One region of the Cupriavidus sp. C3SS-1 genome, then DNA from elsewhere that is predicted to be linked to it. Evidence: riboswitches for the same ligand, from Rfam matches in the RefSeq annotation. Region 1 holds a riboswitch; the other holds the start of a gene.
The links. Region 1 has a riboswitch for glycine ahead of gcvT (glycine cleavage system aminomethyltransferase GcvT). Riboswitches for the same ligand answer to the same signal wherever they lie in the genome.
Positions count from the first base shown of each region.

Region 2: it holds a riboswitch for glycine, as region 1 does, so the genes downstream of both, ACIGJC_RS24395 (D-amino acid dehydrogenase) here and gcvT (glycine cleavage system aminomethyltransferase GcvT) in region 1, are expected to answer to the same signal.

Region 1 covers NZ_CP172699.1:3,263,406-3,268,742, reverse strand. The annotation lists gene gcvP (aminomethyl-transferring glycine dehydrogenase) at 1-942, opposite strand, end outside; gene gcvH (glycine cleavage system protein GcvH) at 1,038-1,418, opposite strand; gene gcvT (glycine cleavage system aminomethyltransferase GcvT) at 1,523-2,650, opposite strand; glycine riboswitch at 2,747-2,875, opposite strand; glycine riboswitch at 2,897-2,984, opposite strand; gene ACIGJC_RS15305 (glycine zipper 2TM domain-containing protein) at 3,065-3,301, opposite strand; gene ACIGJC_RS15300 (UvrD-helicase domain-containing protein) at 3,579-5,337, shown strand, end outside.
Region 2 covers NZ_CP172700.1:1,811,201-1,816,537, reverse strand. The annotation lists gene ACIGJC_RS24405 (Bug family tripartite tricarboxylate transporter substrate binding protein) at 12-974, shown strand; gene gdhA (NADP-specific glutamate dehydrogenase) at 1,296-2,639, shown strand; glycine riboswitch at 2,817-2,916, shown strand; gene ACIGJC_RS24395 (D-amino acid dehydrogenase) at 3,061-4,311, shown strand; gene ACIGJC_RS24390 (sigma-54 interaction domain-containing protein) at 4,318-5,337, opposite strand, start outside.

The DNA.
Region 1 (5,337 bases):
CAGGCGGCCCGGCATCGAGCGCTTGAACGCGTCCTTCACCGCCATGTAGCCGGCGTGCGGGCCGCCGAAGCCGAGCGGCACGCCAAAGCGCTGCGAGTTGCCCACGGCCACGTCGGCGCCCCATTCGCCAGGCGCGGCAATCAGCGTCAGCGCCAGCAGGTCGGCGGCAGCCACCACCAGGCCGCCCGCGGCGTGCACGGCGTCAGCAATGGCGCGGTAGTCGGTCACGTCACCGTTGACGCCCGGGTACTGCAGCAGCACGCCGAACGCGTGGGCCGAAGCCGCGTCGGCAGCCGGGCCGACCTTTACTTCGATGCCCAGCGGCTTGGCGCGCGTGCGTACCACTTCCAGCGTCTGCGGCAGGACGTCGTCGGCCACGTAGAAGGTGTTCGACGCGTGCTTGTTCACGCGCTGCAGCAGCGTCATGGCTTCGGCCGCGGCGGTGCCTTCGTCCAGCATCGACGCGTTGGCGATGTCCAGGCCGGTCAGGTCCGTGACCATCTGCTGGAAGTTCAGCATGGCTTCCAGGCGGCCTTGCGAGATCTCGGGCTGGTAGGGCGTATACGCGGTGTACCAGGCCGGGTTCTCGAAGATATTGCGCAGGACCACGGCCGGGGTCAGCGTGTTGTAGTAGCCCTGGCCGATAAAGCTCTTCAGGACCTTGTTCTTGCCTGCCAGCTTGCGCAGCTTCGCCAGCGCGGCTTCCTCGGCCAGCGGCTCGGTGAATTCGCCCATCGGCATGCCGTCGCGGCGGCGGATGGCTTCGGGAATCACGGCGTCGATCAGCGCGGCGCGGCTGTCGTAGCCGAGCACCTTGAGCATGTGCTGCTGTTCGGGCGTATCGGGGCCGATATGGCGGGAGGCGAAGGCGTCGCGCGCCTCCAGTGCGGCCAGCGTGGGCCGGTTACCTTGGGCGGCGGTCATGGGAAGCGGGGCGTTCATGGCAAGAACCTCGTTGGGGGCGCGGTGGCAGGTGGTCAGCCATGCCGCCGCGCATCAATACAGTGGCCGGCCCGCGCGGGGCCGGCTGGCTGGCGTCAGGCGCCGACGCTGGCCTTGTAGGCGTCGGCCGACATCAGGCCGTTGACGTCGTCGCTGTTGGCCGGCTTGATCTTGAACAGCCACGCGTCGAAGGCGTTGGCGTTCACGCTTTCCGGCGCGGCCGTGGCGGCCTCGTTGACGGCGATGATTTCGCCGGCCACCGGGGCGTAGATGTCGGAAGCGGCCTTCACCGATTCCACCACGGCGAGCGCGTCGCCGGCGCCGACCGACTTGCCCACTTCGGGCAGTTCCAGGAAGACGATATCGCCCAGCGCGTCCTGCGCGTGGTCGGTGATGCCGATGGTCAGGGTACCGTCGGCTTCGACGCGCACCCACTCGTGCGACTCGGTGTATTTCAGGTCAGCGGGGAAATTCATGAGGGTTCTCCGGATTCAGATTTGTTCTTGGTTCAGGCGCCTGCCATCGGTCGATGGGCCAGGCGCGATGGGCGACCGTTGAGGTGGGCCGGGGCGTTACCGCCTCAGCTCACGAGTGCCTTGCCATTACGCACAAACGGCAGTTTAACCACAGTCGCCGCGAGTTTGCGGTCGCGGATCTCCACCTGCACGGTGTCGCCCACCGCCACGCCCATCGGCAGGCGCGCGAAAGCGATCGACTGCGACAGGGACGGGCTGAAGGTGCCGCTGGTGATTTCGCCATCACCGGCAGCGGTGAGGACCTTCTGGTGCGCGCGCAGCACGCCGCCTTTGTCGCGCAGGATCAGGCCGGCGAACTGCTGGCGCTGGCCGGCGGCGGCGAGCGCCGCCTTGCCGGTGAAATCGCGCTCGCTCAGCAGGTCCACGGTCCAGGCCAGGCCCGCGTCCAGCGGCGAGGTATTGATATCCATGTCCTGGCCGTACAGGTTCATGCCGGCTTCCAGGCGCAGCGTGTCGCGTGCGCCGAGACCGGCGGGGCGCACGCCTGCGGCGTCGAGCTTCTCCCACACCGCGGCAACGTTCTCGGCCGGCACCACGAGTTCGAAGCCGTCCTCACCGGTGTAGCCGGTGCGCGCGACCATGATCTCGCCGATGGCAGGATCCTGGACCACGATGGCGTTGAAGGGCTTGAGGGCGTCGGATGGCTGGGTGGACGGGAAGGCGCTCCATACCTTGGTGCGGGCGTTCGGGCCCTGCACGGCGACGATGGCGAGCGGCAGCGTGCCGGCTGGCGCTACGTCGTCACGGCGCGGGGTGATCGTCACGCCGCTGCCGGTGGCGTCATTGCGCGCGCGGATCCATTCGATATCGCCCAGCGCGGTACTGGCGTTGACCACCAGGCGGAAGCGGTCCTCGGCGAAGAAATAGACGATCAGGTCATCGATCACGCCACCTTTCTCGTCGAGCATGCAGGAGTACAGCGCCTTGCCGGGCGTCTGCAGCTTGTCGACGTTGTTGGCCAGCAGGCCGCGCAGGAAGGTGCGGGTGTTCGGACCGGCGAGGTCGACGACGCACATATGCGACACGTCGAACATGCCCGCGTCGGTGCGCACGGCGTGGTGTTCCTCGATCTGGGAGCCATAGTTGACCGGCATGTCCCAGCCGCCGAAATCGACCATGCGGGCGCCGAGGGCGCGGTGGATAGCGTTGAGGGGCGTGGCCTGGAGCGTCATGGGAATCCTCGGGGGCAATCTCGGTTTCGAAAACGAAAAAGGGTCATCCGCCGCAGCGCTTGCTTCGCTCGAATAGCGTCGCAATCCGCTGCCGCGGATGACCCCTCTGTCCTCGATACCTGAGAGATTACGAGGTCGCCCCGCCTAGCAGGTCCGATCCTCGCGCGCCCCTTCGGTGGGCACGCTCGCCATGGCTGGCGGGTGCCGCTCTCCAGAGTGCGGCATGCATCGTGTGCATGTTGCATGCCGATCCGAACGGTCCATGGTGCCTGAGAGTTTTCGGGTGATACCCCTTCGGCGGCGCAACGGGTGCGCGCTCTCCCGGTCGGATGCGCGCAATGTACGGGAGGGTCCTGCCTTTGTCAACGCGGCAGGCCCGCCCGTTATTGCCGTAAGCGATTGCCTCAGCGCCGATCAGCGGTGGTGGTGATTATCGTCCGTCACGACGTTACCGACCACGCCGCCAAGCGCGGCGCCGCCGAGCGTACCGACCGCACTACCGTTGGTGAGCACGGCACCGCCGACGCCACCGGCCGCGGCGCCGATTGCGGTATTGCGTTGCTTGGGCGTCATATCGGAACAGCCGCCCGCCAGGGCAGCGACCGCAACGCCTACCAGTGTCGCCTTGCCAAGGGCTCGTAGAGTTCTCATGATTGGCTCCGGAAGTGACTTCAATGGGCCCGGGGCAGATCGGAATCCACCCCGCCATACCGATTAGAAGCCGCGATATGCCGCAGGTTTTGGCTCTTACCAAGTGTTACTTCAGTAATATCCGCAGCAAGAAAATAGCGATTTCCGCTGACAGAACGGCCCTGCCGGGCGTGTTAACATGGCCGGCTTCGCGCCGGCCGCCGGCATGCTGCGGCATGTTGCGTACCAGGCGCCTCCGCCGCCCTCCGACGCACCTTCCACGCCAGACATCCCACGCATGACCCACGGCCTGAACGCTGCCCAATCCGAAGCCGTCCGCTACCTGGACGGGCCCTGCCTCGTCCTTGCCGGCGCGGGTTCGGGCAAGACCCGCGTGATCACGCAGAAGATCGCGCACCTGATCGAAGACAAGGGCTTCGAGCCGCGCCATATCGCCGCCGTCACGTTTACGAACAAGGCGGCCAAGGAGATGCAGGAGCGCATCGGCAAGCTGATGGAGGGCAAGACCTCGCGCGAGGGCAAGCGCCTGCCGCTCAAGCAGCTCACGGTGTGCACGTTCCACTCGCTAGGCGTGCAGATCCTGCGCCTGGAAGCCGAGCATGTGGGCCTGAAGCCGCAGTTCTCGATCATGGATTCGGACGATTGCTTCGGCCTGATCCAGGAGCAGCTCGGCACCACCGACAAGAAGCTGATCCGCAGCGTGCAGGGCACCATCTCGCTGTGGAAGAACGGCATGGTCGACCCGGAAGCCGCCATCGCGCAGGCCGCCAACGCCGACGAACACCAGGCGGCGCTGGTCTATCGCAACTACGTGGCCACCCTGCATGCTTACCAGGCCGTGGATTTCGACGACCTGATCCGCCTGCCCGCCGAACTCTTCGCGCGCAATGAAACGGTGCAGCTCAAGTGGCAGAACCGCCTGCGCTATTTCCTGGTCGACGAATACCAGGACACCAACGCGTGCCAGTACCAGCTGCTCAAGCTGCTCGCGGGTGGCTCGCACCTGCGCGCGCCGGCGTTCACGGCGGTGGGCGACGACGACCAGGCCATCTACGGGTGGCGCGGCGCCACGCTGGACAACCTGCGCCTGTTGCAGACCGATTTCCCTGACCTCAAGGTCGTCAAGCTGGAGCAGAACTACCGCTCCACGGTGCGCATCCTGGAGGCGGCCAACGCGGTCATCGCCAACAACCCGAAGCTGTTCGACAAGAAGCTGTGGAGCGAGCACGGCATGGGCGACCCGATCGCCATCCATCCGATGAACGACGAGGAGCACGAGGCCGAGTCCGTCGTGTTCCGCCTGTCCGCCCACAAGTTCGAGCGCCGCGCGCAGTTCCGCGACTACGCCATCCTGTACCGCGGCAACCACCAGGCGCGGCTCTTCGAGCAGATCCTGCGGCGCGAGCGCATTCCGTATGTGCTGTCCGGCGGCCAGAGCTTCTTCGACAAGGCCGAGATCAAGGACATCTGCGCGTACCTGCGGCTGATCGCCAACCCCGACGATGATCCCGCCTTCATCCGCGCCATCACCACGCCGCGCCGCGGCATCGGCAACACCACGCTGGAAGTGCTGGGCACGTTCGCGGGGCAGGCCAAGGTGTCGCTGTTCGAGGCCGCCATGATGGGGGGCATCGAAGCCAGGCTGCAGCCGCGCCAGCTCGAGCCGCTGCGCGTGTTCTGCGAATCGATGGTGCGCCTGGCCGATCGCGCGACCAAGGATCCGGCCAGCGTGGTGCTGGACGACATGATGGAAGGCATCCACTACGAGGCCTACCTGTATGACTCGTTCGATGAGCGGCAGGCCCAGTCGCGCTGGACCAATACGCTCGAGTTCCTCGAATGGCTCAAGCGCAAGGGCACGCGGCCCGAGCCGGAGGGCGAGGGCGAAGCCACCGGCTTCGACAATGCGGATGGCTTCGGCAGTGAAGGCAAGAACCTGCTTGAACTGACGCAGACCGTGGCGCTGATGAGCATGCTGGAGGGGCGCGAGGAAGACCCCGACGCAGTGCGGCTTTCGACGCTGCATGCCTCGAAAG
Region 2 (5,337 bases), on a different replicon from region 1:
CGGGCGCGGGCATGGCTGCAGCGGCCCTGGCCGCCGTGACCGTGGCAAGCGGTGCGGCCATGGCGGCCAGTCCGGCCTGGCCGCAAAAGCCGGTATCGGTGGTGGTGCCATTCCCGGCCGGCGGCTCGACCGACACCATCGCGCGCATGCTTGCTCCGCCGCTCAACGAGAAGCTGGGCCAGCCTTTCGTCATCGATAACCGTCCCGGCGCCACGGGCGCGATCGGTGCCACGTTCGTCAAGCGCGCGCAGGCGGACGGCTACACCATGCTGGTGGCGTCGATCGGCGTGTTCGCGGTGAATCCGTTCCTGCAGAAGAACCTGGGCTACGATCCGGCCAGGGATTTCGACCTGCTTACCGTGGCGGTGCGGGCGCCCAACGTGCTGGTCGCCACGCCGAATTTCCCGGCGAAGAATTTGCAGGAACTGGTCAGCTACATGAAGAAGAACCCGGGCAAGGTCGCCTTCGCGACCTCGGGCGCGGGTTCGTCCGACCACCTGACCGCCGCGCTGTTCTGGCAGAAGAGCGGCACCGAGGGTCTGCACGTTCCGTACAAGGGCGGCGCGCCGGCAATCTCGGACCTGCTGGCCGGACAGGTCGACGTGTCGTTCCAGAACATCAACGCCGTGCTGCAGCATATCCGCACCGGCAAGTTGCGCGCGCTGGCGGTGACGTCGGACAAGCGTGCCGCGGTGCTGCCCAATGTGCCGACCATGGCCGAAGGCGGCGTGAAGGACGTCGAGGTCTATTCGTGGCAGGGTATTGCCGCACCGCGCGGGCTGTCGCCCGAGGTGAAGAGCCGCCTGCATGGCGCGCTGGTCGGCGCGCTCAACGAGCCGAAGATGCGCGAAAAGCTGGCCGAAAGCGGCTTCGAGGTGGTGGCCAATACGCCGGAGCAGTTCGCGCAGTTCGAGAACCAGGAACTCAAGCGCTGGAAGACGGTGATCGAGCAGGGCAAGATCACGATGGACTGAGCTGGGCCAACAACCGCGTGATCGTGCTTGGCGGGGAACTGCAGGGCGCACAGACGTGGCGGCGCCTTGCCATGCCGTTTAATCGCAGTCCCGTTTGGGGGGGATTTTCGGGTCGCATGCGTAACGGTCAAGCAGTTTTGACTGTCGGGAAATCGCTTCACGGTGGTAAAGTGTTGCCCCGTTAATACATTCATCGCATTTCGTCAATGTATTAACAATTGCGTTGGCCGGGGTAGTTCCACGAATCGCGCAATTCTTACGGCACGCAAGCCGGGCACGCATCCGGCGCGGCCGATCTTTCCAGCACAGCAGAGACATCCCGTGAATTCTCCCTCCCTCGACGCATTCCTGGCCGGCGTAGCCCGGCGCGACCCCGGCCAGCCCGAATTCCTGCAGGCCGTGAAAGAAGTCATGATGACGCTTTGGCCGTTTGTCGAGCGTCACCCGCGCTATGCCGACCAGGCGCTGCTCGAGCGCCTGGTCGAACCCGAGCGCGTGATCCAGTTCCGCGTGGCGTGGACCGACGACCAGAACCGCGTGCAGGTCAACCGCGCGTTCCGCGTGCAGCACAGCTCGGCCATCGGCCCGTTCAAGGGCGGCATGCGCTTTCACCCGACGGTGAACCTGTCGGTGCTGAAGTTCCTGGGCTTCGAGCAGACCTTCAAGAACGCGCTGACCACGCTGCCGATGGGCGGCGGCAAGGGCGGTTCCGACTTCGACCCGAAGGGCAAGTCGGACGCCGAGGTGATGCGCTTCTGCCAGGCCCTGGTCACCGAGCTGTTCCGCCACCTGGGTCCGGACACTGACATCCCTGCCGGCGACATCGGCGTGGGTGCGCGCGAAGTCGGCTTCATGGCCGGCATGATGAAGAAGCTGTCGAACCAGTCCGCCTGCGTGTTCACGGGCAAGGGCCTGGCGTACGGCGGCAGCCTGATGCGTCCGGAAGCCACCGGCTACGGCACGGTGTACTTCGCGCAGGAAATGCTTCACCGCCGCGGCATGGGCTTCGACGGCCTGCGCGTGCTGATTTCCGGCTCGGGCAACGTTGCGCAGTACGGCGCTGAAAAGGCTATCGAACTGGGTGCCAAGGTGCTGACGCTGTCGGACTCCGGCGGCGTGCTGCATTACCCGCAGGGCATGACCGCTGGACAGCTTGCCGAAGTCATGGCGTTCAAGAACGAAGAGCGCGGCCGTCTCTCTGACTTTGCCGCGCGCCATGGCCTGACGTTCGAGGCAGGCCGCACGCCGTGGCACGTGCCCGCCGACGTGGCGCTGCCGTGCGCGACGCAGAACGAACTCGATGGCAACGACGCCGAGGCCCTGCTCGGCAATGGCGTCATCTGCGTGGCCGAAGGCGCCAACATGCCTTCCACGCTGGAAGCCGTGGACCGCTTCGTTGACGCGAAGATCCTCTACGCGCCGGGCAAGGCCAGCAACGCCGGTGGCGTGGCCACGTCGGGACTGGAGATGTCGCAGAACGCCATGCGGCTGTCGTGGCACCACGCGGAGGTCGACGAGAAGCTGCACGCGATCATGAAGGATATCCACCAGAACTGCATTCACCATGGCCAGAAGGACGGAGGCTATGTGAACTACGTCGAAGGCGCGAATATCGCGGGCTTTGTGAAGGTTGCGGATGCAATGCTGGCGCAAGGGGTGATTTGATCTTGTCGTTCCTGGAGGGCCGCCAAGCACGACAAGCCAATCATCCCAAAAATCCAATCTCCCTCTGCCGTGGGGGATAACCCCACTCACCAACCCCCGCATCTTCAAGCTATCATCCCGCTCGACAGGCCCTCGCCTGTCAAAAAACAAGCGGCGCCGGATCAACCTCCGGCGTCGTGCGACATCGCAGGAGAGACCGGCTCGCCGCTTGGCGGGTCCGGCGCCGACGGAGCAACCGCCCCGGAAACTCTCAGGCACCGAGGACTGTGGCGTCGCAAGTACAGATCTGGAGAGAGGCGCTTCGCGCCCACCGAAGGGGACGGCATGGTCGTTGGCCATGCCGAAGCTCTCAGGTACCACGGACAGATGGGGCAGGGGACCGGCAACGGTCAAATTCATCCTTGCTTCAGGACAATCTGTCATGTCTCACATGCTCGTCATCGGCGCCGGCATTACCGGCGTCACGACCGCCTATACCCTCGCGAAACAGGGCTATCGCGTCACCGTGCTGGACCGTCACCACTATCCGGCGATGGAAACGTCATTCGCCAATGGCGGCCAGCTTTCCGCCTGCAACGCGGAGGTCTGGAACAATGCCGGCACGCTGCTCAAGGGCTTCAAATGGATGATGCGGCGCGACGCGCCGCTGCTGCTCAATCCGCGTCCGTCGTGGCACAAGTACTCGTGGCTCGGTGAATTCGTCGGCAACCTCCGCAACTACCGCGCGAATACCATCGAGACCACGCGCCTGGCCATCGCCGCGCGCCAGCACCTGTTCGACATGGCGGAGCGCGAGCAGATCGATTTCAATCTGGAGCGCCGCGGCATCCTGCACTTCTATCACGACCGCCCCAGCTTCGAGGCCGCGGGCCGTACCAACCAGATGCTGGTGGAAGGCGGCCTGGAGCGCTACGCCGTCACGCCGGAAGAGATCCGTTCGATCGAGCCGACCCTGCAGGGCCATTACTACGGCGGCTACTACACGCCGTCCGATTCCACCGGCGACATCCACAAGTTCACGCGCGGCCTGGCGCGCGCATGCGAGCGGCTTGGCGTGACGTTCCTGCACGGCGTCGACGTGAAGGCCGTGGACCTGCGCCCGGACGGCGTCACGATGCGCGTGGGCGCATCGGAAGCCGCCATCGCTTCGGGGCAGGATGGCGGCGAACACGAAATCAAGGGAACCGCCGTAGTGGTCTGCGCCGGCGTGGGCAGCCGCCATATCGCCGCGATGCTGGGTGACCGCCTCAACGTCTATCCGGTCAAGGGCTATTCGATCACCGTGCATCTCGATGACGCGCGCAGCGTGAAGAACGCGCCGTATGTGAGCCTGCTCGACGAGAGCGCCAAGATCGTGACCAGCCGGCTGGGCGTGGACCGTTTCCGCGTCGCCGGCACCGCCGAATTCAACGGCGACAACCGCGATATCCGGGCGGACCGCATCGCACCGCTGGTGTCATGGGTGCGGCGCAATTTCGATATCGAGACTTCGCGGGCGGTGCCATGGGCGGGCCTGCGGCCGATGATGCCCGACATGATGCCGCGGGTCGCGCGCGGTCGCGCCACGCGCGTGTTCTACAACACGGGACACGGACATCTGGGCTGGACGCTTTCTGCCGCCACGGCCGCGATGATCAGTCACACCATCGCCGCCAGCCACCCGGTTCACTGACTTCGCTCAGTCCTCCGCCGCCCCGGCCGGCGCCATGCGGCCGGCCGCGCGGTGCGCCACCAGCTTCTTGTAGAACGCCGCGCGGCTGATGCCGATGGCCGCGGCCGCGCGCGGCGCGTTGCCGCGGCTGGCAGCCAGCGCCTGTGTCAGGAATGCGGCCTCGTACTGCGCCATGGCATCGGCGTAGCCCTGCGGCGCCGGCGGCAGCAACGGCGCTGGCGTATCCGTCACCACCGGCTGCGTGGCGGGCGCTTGAGCCGGTGCCGTGACCGCGCGCCGGCCAAGCAGCGGCGCCAGCATCGATGCATCGACCTCGCCGCCGTCGTGCATCATCACCAGCCGTTCCAGCGTGTTGCGCAGTTCGCGGACATTGCCCGGCCAGTCGTGCTCGCCCATCAGCGCGAGCGCGGAGTCGGACAGCACCGGCGCATCGCGTTCGGTGCGCCGGCAGATTTCTTCCAGGATCGCGTAGGCCAGCGGCAGCAGGTCCGCCTGGCGCAGGCGCAGCGGCGGCAGGCAGATCGGCACGACATTGAGGCGGTAGTAGAGATCCGCCCGGAACTTGCCCGCCTCCACCAGCGCGGGCAGGTCGGCCGACGTCGCGGCAATGATGCGCACGTCCGAGCGGATGATGCGGTTCGAGCCGATCGGCTCGATCTCCTTGTCCTGCAGCGCGCGCAGCAGCTTGCCCTGCAGCGAGAGCGGCATGTCGCCGATCTCGTCGAGGAACAGCGTGCCGCCATCGGCCAGCTCGAACTTGCCGACACGTCCCTTGCGCTCCGCGCCGGTATAGGCGCCGGGCGCGGCGCCGAAGAATTCAACTTCCAGCAGCGCGTCCGGAATCGCCGCGACGTTGACGGTGACCAGCGGCCGGTCGGCGCGCAGCGACCCGGCATGAATGGCGTGGGCCAGCAGTTCCTTGCCCGTACCGGTTTCTCCAAGCAGCAAAACCGGCGCATCGACCTGCGCCGCGCGGCGTGCCAGGCGCTTGAGCTCCAGCGTGGCGGGCGAATTGCCGACGAAGCT